4 regions of the Lentibacillus sp. Marseille-P4043 genome follow, and region 3 is predicted to be linked to each of the others. Evidence: riboswitches for the same ligand, from Rfam matches in the RefSeq annotation. Region 3 holds a riboswitch; each other region holds the start of a gene.

Region 1 (3,187 bases), 2.2 Mb from region 3:
ATGAAACAACTGATCGTGTGAAAGATCCGTCAAGCAGGGTGGCTATCGTATCCGAAAACGATCAATTATGGGTATCACCAAGCAATAAAAATCAATTATCCAAGTTAACGGAAAGTTGGTTGGAAACGGATCAGGATCTAGCTGATGTATTGACCAAAAATGATAAAGTGAAAAAACAAACGATGATACCAGGGACAGATACGGAAATCATGATTGTTGGTATTCCTGTTCCCGAAAAAAATAAAGCCGTGTTCGTTTATCAATCACTAGATGTCATCAACCAAACAAAGGCAGAGACAACAAAAATAATTTTTCTTGCTGCTGGAATTGCAATTATCCTAACAACAATTTTTGCCTTTTTCTTATCAACCAGAATCACGTCACCACTTATCAAAATGAGGGAAGCTGCTTTCGATTTAACAAGAGGCGAGTTTAATACAAAAGTACCAATTTTGACTCATGATGAAATTGGTGAATTAGCAATGGCATTTAATCGAATGGGGAGACAGTTGAAATTTCATATTAACGCATTACGGCAAGAGAAAGAACAACTTTCAAGTATTGTAAATTCCATGGCAGATGGTGTTATTACATTAAGTCGAAATGGCGAGATGATGGTAATCAATCCACCTGCAGAACGGTTTATTCAAGATTGGTACTTTGAAAACAATTTGCCAATAAACGAAGAGGAAAAAAAGCTGCCTAGTGAGTTAAACCAAGTCTTACAGGAAGTTGTTCAAGGAGAAAAAGAAGTTTTAAAAGAAATTATTTTACAAGGTAGAAATTGGGTAATGATTATGACCCCATTATACGATCAGAAATATGTGCGCGGAGCAGTTGCTGTTATCCGGGACATGACCGAGGAACGACGGCTAGATAAATTACGGAAAGATTTTATCGCCAACGTATCCCATGAATTACGAACACCAATTTCTTTATTACAAGGATATAGTGAGGCAATTGTCGATAATGTGGCAGAAAGTACAGAGGAGAAGAATGAGTTAGCACAGATTATTCACGAGGAATCACAGCGGATGGGTCGACTTGTTAGTGAATTGCTGGACCTGGCGCGGATGGAAGCAGGTCATATTCAGTTGAATTTAGAAACCGTTCAGGTGGAACAATTTGTTGAACGGATCCTCAAAAAATTCAAAGGAACTGCTGATGATAATGAAATCACGTTACATTTGAAAAAGGAAATAACAAATGCAGCACTGAACTGTGATCCTGATCGAATGGAACAAGTTTTTACAAATCTGATTGATAATGCGATTCGCCACACTGGTGTCAAAGGTTTCGTAAACGTCGCGGTTGTCTCATCGTCTGAAGAATTTTATGTTACGATTGAAGATAATGGCAGTGGTATTCCGGAAGAAGATTTGCCATTTATTTTCGAACGTTTTTATAAAGCCGATAAATCAAGAACACGGAATAAAAAGAAAAAAGGAACTGGGTTAGGCCTAGCAATTGCCAAGAACATTATTGATGCGCATCATGGGACCATTTCCGTTCAAAGCAAACTAAACCAGGGGACTACCTTTACCTTTAAAGTTCCGACAAATTTAAAAGATACGTAAAATATGTTCATTTTCTTAAGTTTATGATACTATTTTCATGGTAAGAAAATTGAACAAGTAGTTGAAATTGGTGCACATGCTTAAAAGGGAATCCAGTGAAAAGCTGGAACTGTCCTCGCAACTGTATGTGATGTACAAAATAGGGATATCCACTGTATGCAATGCATATGGGAAGGCTCTAGAGTAGGGAATCATCACAAGTCAGTAGACCTGCCAATTTATCAACGTTTCATCTGCTTCGAGGGTATAAGCAATTGGGACAACCGAATTCATATGGATGATATATATTTCGATTGTCTTTTGCAGCTGACTCGTCACGTGTGTCAGCTTTTTTCTATTTATACCATTTATGTTATTAAACAGGGAGGAAAAGAAAATGCGTAAAAGTTTATTTACATTGGCATCATTTATCGTTATTATCGGTTTATTAACTGGGTGCGGAGACAGCGATGAACAAGAGAAGCAAGCGACTTCGAACGACAATCAAACCGAACAACAAAGCAATAGTGAAGGGGAAGAAAGCGAAGATACAGTCACAATTACAATATCAAAAGATAAAGAAACGGAATATATCGATGAAAAGGATGTTGCCATTGAAGATGGGGCAAATTTAATGGATGTCATGGAGGAAAACTTTACGATTGAAACCGATTTTGACGGCGCATATATTACATCAATTGAAGGGGTAGCACAGGATAAGGGTGAACAAACCGCATGGATGTTTTTTGTGAATGGAGAAACAGCAATGGAAGGGGCAAAAGATATTGAATTATCCCCTGGAGATGAAGTTTCATTCGATTTACAAAAATGGGAATGATAGGAAGTGAATACATATAAATTAACCTTACTTGCATTGCTGGCAGCCCTTGCTGTTGTAGGGAGATATGCATTCGCTTTCATGCCTAACGTACAACCCGTTACATCTCTAATTATCATCTGTGGAATATTTTTAGGCCCTGTAGCAGCAATTTGCTTAGCACTGTTAACGACATTTTTATCAAATATGATGTTGGGAATGGGGATCTGGACAATTTGGCAAGTTATCTCGTGGGCGATGATTGGCTTTATGAGTGGAATGTTAGGCAAGCTATCAAAGCGAATTCCATTAAGCCTTATCGTTATTTTTGCCATATTCAGCGGGTATTTTTATGGGTTGATTATTTCCTTGACAAACTACTCGATCACGGGAAAATTTATTCCTTATTATCTAGCAGGATTGCCGTTTGACACGTATCATGCCATTGGAAATGCGTTATTTATGATTCTGCTATATCCAGTCATCTCATTCTTTTTCAAACGTTATACGGAAAAACGATTGTAACGACCAAAGTACCATTCCTATGTTAGGGATGGTACTTTAATTTGGTCGTTATTAAAAAGATTGTTGTTTTTGAAAAAATACCTAAGCATAGATTTCCTCGCAAAACACTTTTAATTTTTTGGCTTTGACTTTTCTAATAGAGCGAATTATGATAGATAGGAAGGTATGGAAACTGTAATAGGAATGGTGTCTACAATGGATCAGAAATCGATCATACACTCCCTTTCTGCTAAAATCAAATTAATCCGTGTGGAGAATGATTATACGCAGGACCGGATGGCAGCTGTTT
Region 2 (3,187 bases), 620 kb from region 3:
ATGAATTCGGCGCTATAGCCATCAGCCAGCCATTTCGGATACCATGCTCGGCAACAGCATCCTTTAATTCTAGCCAACGATCCGCCTCATACCCTTTTCGCTCAAAATAATCACCCGTTTGCCACTCTGATCCAGTAAACTTACTATATGTGCCTTTTTCCTTTGCGAGTTCCATTGATGATTGAATCGCATAGTAAGCGATGTCCTCATATAATTCATCCGCATATGCAACTGCCTTATCCGACTCCCAATAAATCCCTTTCTGTGCAAGCAGGTGATGCCATCCAAATGTACCAAGACCAACCGCTCGATACGTTTGATTTGTTACCTGAGCTTGTCCAACTGGCATCGTATTCAAATCAATCACATTATCAAGCATCCGCATCTGAATCGTAATCAATCGTTCTAAAACACCTGCTTCTACAGTTCGCGCAAGATTAACCGAGGATAAGTTACACACAACAAAATCACCTGGCTTACGAATGATCACAATATTCCCCTGCTCATCCTGATATTCATTGGTAATGGTTGTTGCTGACATATTCTGCATAATTTCTGTACATAAATTGCTACAATAAATTGCTGTTTGACCTTTTCCGCGCACATGTTTATTCGGATTTTGCCGATTTGCCTCATCACGATAAAACATGTACGGTGTCCCCGTCTCTAATTGAGCAACCATAATCCGCGCCATAATATCCATCGCCCGATATGTTTTTCGTGGCAAAAGTGGATGATTCACCGCTTCTTCATACTTCTCTGTAAAATAGCTCTGATCTGATTCATCATAAAAATCCTCTAAACCAAGTGCAGCACCATTTTCATCCTTCCAGCCCATCATCTGTTTCACCTGATGTGGACAAAATGTATGCCACTCGCCAATACTTCTCCCGTGCTCATCAACTTCCTGCAACTTTTTCATAAATAAATCAGGAATGGCTACACCTGTAAAAATATCATGGGCCTTGCGCCGTTCATCCCCATTATTCGTTTTCAAATCAAGAAACCCATCCATGATATCTTTATGGAAAACATCGAGGTAAATAGCTACCGCCCCTTGTCGCTGTCCAAGCTGATCGACACTAACTGCTGTATCATTCAGTAAACGAATCCACGGAACAACCCCAGACGAATTTCCCTTAAATTTTTTTATATCTGATCCGAGTGCACGTACCTTGCCGTAATAAACACCAATTCCACCGCCATCCTTGCTTAACCTAGCAATATCCCAGTTATTCAGATAAATACTGTCCAATGAATCGTCAACCGTATCAATAAAACATGAAGAAAGTTGGCCAAAACACTTCCCCGCATTAGCTAGTGTCGGTGTAGCTACTGTCATGTATAAATTGCTCATTGCCCAATATGCTTCTTTGACCAATTCAAGCCGATTTTCCTTTGCTTCATCCTTCATCAATGTCATCGCAATAATCATGAACCGTTCTTGCGGGAGTTCGTAAATGTTACGGTCATGATCCCTTGTTATGTACCGATCAGCAAGTAAAAACAGGCCAATATAATTGAACAGTTGATCACGTTCTGGTGCAATCTCCCTTCCTAGTGCTGTTATTTCATCTTTGGAATAATAGTTTACTAGATTGGATGAATAGATTCCCTTTTCGGTTAACACCTCGATTAGTCGGTAAAAATCGCCATAACATTGTTCCGAATCATATCCGCGATTTGTCGCTGCCTCCTGATAAAGTTCATTTAAATACATACGCGCCGCTACAAACGTCCATGCCGGTTCATCCATCGCAATATTATTTAATGCATAAAATAATGTATGCTGATTTGCATCTGCTTTTGAGCTATTTAATTGGTTGATTTGCTGTTTCACTTCTCGAACATCTAGCCCATATGTTTCAGCAACAGCATCGATTTGTTCTAATACATCATTAACCTCAGTAGATGTTTTTGTCATCATGTGTTAATCGCTCCCTTTTTGTTTTAGGGAATTAAAAAATCCACCCAAGTAACAATTGAGTGGACGAAATGATAGTAGTTAAAAAGCGTACAGGAGTCCTGTTCCATATGACTATCATCTCATCTTCTCAATCCCCGAAGAAGTTGAAATTTCTTAAGCGAGACAGGTCTACTGACTAATGCTTCACCCTACTCCTGAGCCCTTCCCATATAAGAGACTGTTCAATTCTTTAAACGTCTATGCTTATACAGTGGTTTTGCTCATTTTCGTCAGCGTTTACAGTTGCGGGGGCAGTTCTGGCTTTTCACCAGATTCCCAATTAAGCCAAATGGCATCTGTGCTTAAGGCAAAATACTATATATAGTTTTATCGACATTTTAATACACAATATATTGTAAATCATGTCTAAGTTCATACTAAATGAATTCTTTCCTTTTAGCAAGGATAAAAATAAATGTTATATAACTCAACTTTCGCACTAATAAAATAAGATCAAACAATTAGCTGAAGCAAACTTGGAACCAAACTTGGAACGTTTCTAATAATTGCCTTGACAATGCGAAGTAACTAAGAAATTGCTCTATCGCCGTTCCGGAAATACACTACGCTTTCCGGGGGCGGCTGCTGAGCCTCCTTAGGCCAACACGACGTTGGTCATGAAGGCGTTGCCACAGGACGTGGCGATCTTAGCCTTTACTCCCTTTTCGCACTGCGGGGTCTCACCGATGCCTTTCCTCCCCCCAGGAGTCTCCGCGTATTTCCTCCACTGGTATTGCATTTACTACCATTAACTGTAGTAGTATGTATTCCGTCAAGTCACATCCTACCGCGTCACTAGTCTGGGTGAGTGGAGGGTGGTGACTCCTGCGGGAACAGCACGTGTCCGAAGACCCCGCAGGAAGTGGTTTTCTTCCGAGGAGGCTGAGGCCGTGCCCGCGGAAAGCATCCACCCGGAGCGATCCCGGACGGTGGGAAATGCGTGTACTTATAGAAAAGAGCCCAACAGTCGCAGTTTGTTTAAGATTAATCCAAAGTCAACTTGATCAGTGAATCCCAATCCTTCCTCATTTTATCAAAGCTTATTTATCCATTTCACACTGCAAATGTTGAATTAGAATAAATAATGAGCGATAATTCTGATGGAGTTCGAGCACAATCATCATTAGAAAAGTGGTGATCCTATAATAAAAATAGCAGAAGAGAATTCTTCTGCTATTTTTATATTTATTAACTTTTCCCTGTTTGAACCTTAAAAGAATT
Region 3 (3,187 bases):
TTTTGCTGATTTAATTAACAACTTGGGCTATGTTTAGATGGAGGGTATGATATTAGCCCTACCCCTTGCAGAAAGGGGGTGAAAATAGTGGATATGATTTCACTTCTAACGGCTATTGTGAGTCTTGTTACGTCAGTTGTTGGGCTTGTTACCACAATTGTAACAACGTACCGGGATTTATATAGGCGGAAAGAAAAGAATCCTTCGCCGACCCAACCGGAAAAGGATTCTAGAAAAAACACCTAAGTGAGAGGGATTCAATTCCCTCTCCTTACCACTATTATATTCATATCATACCCTCATTATAACAAAATAGTCAAGGAGCTGATCTGGTGCAAACTACAACTTTCATTATTTCTATTGTTTCGATCTTAATAAGTTGTACAACACTAACCATTATTTTTAAGACAAAAAGAAAAGGTAGCTAATAGTGCTGAAAATTGCGTAATGCGTAATGGGTGAAGCTTTATGATACCTAAAAAACCGAACAATACTTTTGGTCTAATTCTCCAATTTTGCTAAAGAAGAAGTGTAGAAAAGCATACAAAACCACAAATCTAGTGCTTTCAAATAATTTCTGCTATCATTATCACTATCAAACAAAACAGGAGAGAGAACAATGAAAGTTTACGTTGATGCTGACGCTTGTCCAGTAAAGGATACGATCATTTCCATTGCAAAAAATAATCAAATCCCTGTCTTCCTTGTAAAAAGTTTTGCCCACTACTCCAACAACCAAGAGCCACAAGGAGTTGAGACGATCTATGTCGACACCGGGGCTGACTCTGCTGATTACCGAATCATGAAATTGGCACAAAAAAATGACATTATCGTTACACAAGATTATGGTCTTGCTTCTTTAGGTTTAGCAAAAGGGTGCATTGTTTTGCATCATAAAGGATTCGCGTATTCAAATGAGAATATCGATCAACTCCTGCAAACACGTTATGAAAGTGCTATGGCTAGAAAAGGTGGCAAACGTACCAAAGGACCCAAAGCGTTTACAGCTGAAGATGAAAAAAAGTTTAGCGAACTATTTAAAAAAGTGATTGAGCAGTATTGATTAGTCCCCACTGCTCCGATGCCCCCTTTTATTATCGTATGTTCGCTCGATTTTCTCGATTCTCTTTCCTTGATGGAGCCGTAAGATATAACCTTTTCTCTTCCTCGGTTACCGGAAAAACATTCGGGACTGGAACCGGCTTCCCTTCTTCGTTAACGGCTACCATGGTAAGAAAGGATTCTGTTGTCAGTCTTTCCTCATTTTTAATCAAATCATGTGCGGTAACTTTCACATACACCTCCATTGAATTTGTCCCTGTATACGTCACGAATGCTTCTAATGTTAATGAATCCCCAACCTTTGCCGAAGAAAGGAAATCAACAGAGTCAATCGACGCTGTGACAACTGCACTTTTTGCATGCTTCATCGCAGTTAATGCAGCAATTTCATCAATATAAGCTAGTACTTTTCCACCAAATATTGTATCTAAATGGTTTGTATCCGGCGGTAGTACTAAACGTGTTTGAACGGTTTTAGAATCTTGTATAGCTATTTGTTCCATCGAATTATCCTCCTAAAATAAAAAACACCTTTCATAATAGAAGATGTTAAAAGTAAAATGCATACTAAAATTTAGTTACATCATATGTATTAACGCAACACCCTCCTATTTCCCGTAGGATTAAAAATGTTCTTCCCTATGGCAGGTCTCCTGGCTTCGAATCATCAAATCACTTTCCTTCCCGTTTCCCTTTTGAAACAGTGGTATCAAAGGATTCTCCTCATTACAGTGGCGGGACCGCGTTGGAATTTCACCAACTTCCCTTTTCAACTTTTTATACAAGTCACCATAAGGCAAATGTATTCAATTGTATTTAGTATATCACCTTTTATAATTCTATGGGTGTTTTAATGATCAAACAGTTAGCTGAGGCAAACTTGAAACGTTTCTAATAATTGCCTTAACAACTTTGGTAAACCTAAAGACTGTTAAGATTGAGGCTGCGATTACTCGCCCTATTGAAAACATTTGTTGATTTATATACAAAATGTGTAATAACTAAAAAATTGCTCCTTCGCCGTTCCGGAAATACACTGGTTTTGCATTTACTACCATTAACTGTAGTAGTATGTGTTTTGCCAAGACACATTCTACCGCTTCACTAGTCCGGGTGAGTGGAGGGTTGGTGACTCCTCGAAAAAGAAAAGCACTTTTTCTTCGTGCGATGTATCGCTGGCGTAGCCTTCCTTGTCCTGCGGGAACAATGGTTTTCGGTGGGGCGAGTTAGCGCAGCCCCAGCACGTGTCCGAAGACCCCGCAGAGTGGTTTTCTCGAGGAGGCTGAGGCCGTGCCCGCGGAAAGCATCCACCCAGAACGATCCCGGACGGTGGGAGATGCGTGTACTTATAGAAAAGAGTCCAGCAGTCAAAACTTGTTTAAATGTGATTAATCCAAAGTCAACTTGAGTAGTGAATATCCATCCTTTCACATTTTTTCAAGGCTTATTTGTCTATTTCACGCTGCGAAAGTTGAGTTGTAATACTTATCTAATTAGATTATAATCTAATTAGATAAGCGTTAGGAGGTTACATATATGCAACTGGACCGTATCGTCAACTTTCATAAAACAATTGGAGACAAAACAAGAATTCAAATCATTGCCCTGTTAAAAGATGGCCCGCTCCATGGTCAAGCGATTGCCGGAAAGCTCGGGCTAACGCCGCCTACTATCTCCTACCATATTAATAAACTAAGAGAGATCGATATTATTTATCAGCGAAGAGAGAAAAATACGATTTATTTTTATTTAAATAAGAAAAAGCTGGCATTTATGGCGGATGCCATTCTTAGGATTGGAGAAGAAAAGGAAATGGAACAATTTCAGGTTAATGACGAAGAGAAATATAATATTATCCAAAACTTCTTTCAAGACGGAAAGCTAAAGAATATTCCCGCACAACGTAAAAAGAAGCTTATTGTTTTGGAACACCTTGTAAATGGTTTGGAAAAAGGCAGAACATACAGCGAAAAAGAAATCAATGAACACATAAAACAATTTTATGGCGACTTTGCAACAATTAGACGCGAATTCATCATGTGCCAGTTTATGTCAAGGCAAAATAGTGAGTATGAATTAAACCCAGAAGAACTATGGCTGATCTAGTCAGCCTATTTTTTTTACC
Region 4 (3,187 bases), 1.3 Mb from region 3:
CGACGGAGATTGTCGCTCAAACGATTTATGACATCATCGAAGACCATTTGAAAACATTGCCTAATCGGCCAGTATGCTTACAAGTTTTTCTACGTGAAACACCAACAAGCTACTGCATCTACCGTCCAAAGGGGGATGATGTTAAATGAAGCTGCCAGTACTAGAAATATTCGGGCCGACAATTCAGGGAGAGGGAATGGTAATCGGGCAAAAAACAATGTTTGTCCGGACCGCGGGCTGCGACTATTCTTGCTCCTGGTGTGATTCTAAGTTCACGTGGGATGGATCAGAAAAGGAAAACATCCAAATGATGGAGCCGGAAGATATTTGGGAGGCATTACAGGAACAAGCAGGCGGACGTTTTGGCCATGTAACCATTTCTGGTGGGAATCCCGCATTGCTTGCAGGGTTAGATAAACTTGTTGATCTGCTTCATGACCAGCAAATAAAAATCGCACTTGAGACACAAGGAAGCAAGTGGCAGCCATGGTTCGTAAAGATTGATGAGCTGACCCTTTCGCCAAAACCACCAAGTTCTGGAATGCGGACAAATTTTGACATACTTGATTCCATTATTGATTCTTTAACATTGCATCAGCAGGGATCATTCAGTTTAAAAGTTGTTATTTTTGATCAAGCAGATTTAGACTATGCAACTAGGCTTCATCAAAGCTATCCAGATGTTCCAATATTTTTGCAAGTAGGAAATGATGACACCGCAAACGCTGACGATGGGAAGTTGCTTGAGCATTTGCTGCACCGGTATGAATGGTTGATTGAATTGGTAATGAATAGCGACGTGCTGAAAGATGTACGCGTTTTGCCACAACTGCATACGTATTTGTGGGGGAATATGCGGGGAGTTTGATTGGGTGGTAAGCACGCGCGGCGGTGGTCGGTATCGGCGCGAGAGCAGAAACATCGGCGCGAGCGCGGAAACATCAGCCCGAGAGCAGGAACATCGGCGCGAGAGCAGAAACATCGGCGCGAGAGCAGAAACATCGGCGCGAGCGCGGAAACATCAGCCCGAGAGCAGGAACATCGGCGCGAGAGCAGAAACATCAGCCCGAGAGCAGAAACATCGGCGCGAGAGCAGAAACATCAGCCCGAGAGCAGAAACATCGGCGCGAGCGCGGAAACATCAGCCCGAGAGCAGAAACATCGGCGCGAGAGCAGAAACATCAGCCCGAGAGCAGAAACATCGGCGCGAGCGCAGAAACATCAGCCCGAGAGCAGAAACATCGGCGCGAGCGCGGAAACATCGTCCCGAGCGCGGAAACATCGGCGCGAGGACGAAAACATCGGCGCGAGAACCAAATCATCATCCAACAAAAGCCAGAACATTGTCACATATTGTCTAATTTTCCCTGTTCTAGTGGTTGAAAATGGTGTATACTAAAAATTGTTAAATTAAATATACATAGAAGATTGGGTGTCTTTTTCAATAAAGACTTAATAGGGAAGTTGGTGAAACTCCAACGCGGTCCCGCCACTGTAAATGGTTGTAGCCTGTACAAACCACTGTGTACACGATGTATATGGGAAGGAACAGGAAACGATAACCATGAGCCAGGAGACCTGCCCGAATCTGATATGCCAGTAAACCTACGAGGATAGGGAGGTGTATGGTCGATCGGTAGAAGCTTGTGGTTTATTCTATACGCTTAGAGCGGAGTCCATTGTAAACATCTCTTGTTGTAGAGGTGTTTTTTTGTTTTATAGGTTGTTTTGAAAATGGAAGGCAGTTTATTTTAAATTTGTTTTTAATCAATAACTTCTTGAATGCGCTTTAATAAGAGTAGGAAAACAGGAGGAAAAAGAAATGAAATTGAAAAAAATACAGTTACTATTACTGATGATGATCATGTTTATCGGAATATTGGCGGGCTGCGGCGCCTCAGAGGATGATGCCGAAAAAGATAACAACAGTAATGAAGATGCGAAAACAGAACAGACAGAGGAAGCCAATTTTCCTGTAACCGTTACAGATGGAACTGGTGAAGAGTTAACAATTGAGGAAAAACCAGAACGCATTGTGTCGGTGTTGCCAAGTAATACGGAAATTGCCTTTGCATTAGGCCTTGGTGACCAAATTGTCGGAGTTTCCGATCACGACAATTATCCGGAAGAAGCGGCGGAAAAAGAAAAAATCGGTGGTTTGGAATTGAATGTCGAAAAAATCCTTGCACTTGACCCGCAATTGGTTTTGGCGGATCAAACAAATGATGAGAAGGCACTGAAACAGATTGAAGAGTCAGGAATTCCAGTATTAACTGTTGGGGAAGCAACTGATTTTGAGGGAGTCTATGAAACTATTGAATTGATTGGAAAAGCAACTGGAGCACAGGAAAAAGCAGATCAAGTTATTGGTGATATGAAAGATAAATTGACAGCACTTGAAGAAAAGGCGAACACGATTAAGGAGGATGAACGGAAAAAGGTATATATGGAAATATCACCTTCTCCAGAGATTTTTACCGCGGGAAAAAATACATTTATGGATGAACTATTATCTGTTATAAATGCTGACAATGCCGCTGTAGATCAGGATGGTTGGGTTAAAATGAATGAAGAATCCGTTATTTCCATGAATCCGGACGTTGTGATTACGACATATGGATCGTATGTGGATGATCCAGTTGCTGAAGTAACCGGACGAGAAGGCTGGGAGGACATCACGGCAGTTAAAAACGAGCAGATCTATGATGTAAATGCTGATCTTGTTAATCGTCCAGGCCCTCGTTTGGTTGAGGGAGCGGAGGAACTTGGTAAGGCGATCTATCCAGATGTTTTCAAAGACTAAAAAAATAAGTGCCTATCCCATCTTGTTGCTGGTTTTGATCGTAGCTGTATTGATGGGGGTCTCCATTGGCACGGTAAAAGTTCCAATCGAGGCTATTTTGAGGATCTTATTTGCCTCGATTACACAGACATCTATACCGGATTCAGTAGACACGATGTATGAAAATATTGTGATGGACATTCGGATGCCGCGTGTCATTCTATCAGGCATTGTTGGTGCATCACTCTCCATTGCTGGGGCAGCTTTTCAGGGGTTATTGCGGAATCCCTTGGCTGACCCCTATACCCTTGGCGTATCATCCGGGGCCAGTGTTGGTGCGGTACTGACGATCTTTTTTAATCTGTCCTTGCCGTTTCTTGGTTTGTACACATTACCTGTTTTAAG

The links. A riboswitch is a leader RNA that binds a small molecule or an ion and turns the genes downstream of it on or off. The one in region 3 is predicted to bind cobalamin.
Region 1: linked by a shared signal. The riboswitch ahead of C8270_RS13715 (DUF4430 domain-containing protein) and the one ahead of C8270_RS02845 (acyl-CoA thioesterase) in region 3 are both predicted to bind cobalamin.
Region 2: linked by a shared signal. The riboswitch ahead of C8270_RS05910 (ribonucleoside-diphosphate reductase subunit alpha) and the one ahead of C8270_RS02845 (acyl-CoA thioesterase) in region 3 are both predicted to bind cobalamin.
Region 4: linked by a shared signal. The riboswitch ahead of C8270_RS08835 (ABC transporter substrate-binding protein) and the one ahead of C8270_RS02845 (acyl-CoA thioesterase) in region 3 are both predicted to bind cobalamin.

What each region holds. Positions count from the first base shown of each region.
Region 1 covers NZ_LT984884.1:2,773,696-2,776,882, forward strand. The annotation lists gene C8270_RS13710 (ATP-binding protein) at 1-1,577, shown strand, start outside; cobalamin riboswitch at 1,631-1,809, shown strand; gene C8270_RS13715 (DUF4430 domain-containing protein) at 1,954-2,394, shown strand; gene C8270_RS13720 (ECF transporter S component) at 2,401-2,898, shown strand; gene C8270_RS13725 (helix-turn-helix transcriptional regulator) at 3,064-3,187, shown strand, end outside.
Region 2 covers NZ_LT984884.1:1,154,649-1,157,835, reverse strand. The annotation lists gene C8270_RS05910 (ribonucleoside-diphosphate reductase subunit alpha) at 1-1,927, opposite strand, end outside; cobalamin riboswitch at 2,073-2,281, opposite strand.
Region 3 covers NZ_LT984884.1:535,730-538,916, forward strand. The annotation lists gene C8270_RS19685 (hypothetical protein) at 88-246, shown strand; gene C8270_RS02840 (YaiI/YqxD family protein) at 620-1,063, shown strand; gene C8270_RS02845 (acyl-CoA thioesterase) at 1,095-1,565, opposite strand; cobalamin riboswitch at 1,689-1,871, opposite strand; gene C8270_RS02850 (DUF2087 domain-containing protein) at 2,599-3,168, shown strand.
Region 4 covers NZ_LT984884.1:1,805,869-1,809,055, forward strand. The annotation lists gene C8270_RS08820 (6-carboxytetrahydropterin synthase) at 1-149, shown strand, start outside; gene queE (7-carboxy-7-deazaguanine synthase QueE) at 146-868, shown strand; gene C8270_RS08830 (hypothetical protein) at 873-1,361, shown strand; cobalamin riboswitch at 1,414-1,600, shown strand; gene C8270_RS08835 (ABC transporter substrate-binding protein) at 1,823-2,803, shown strand; gene C8270_RS08840 (FecCD family ABC transporter permease) at 2,787-3,187, shown strand, end outside.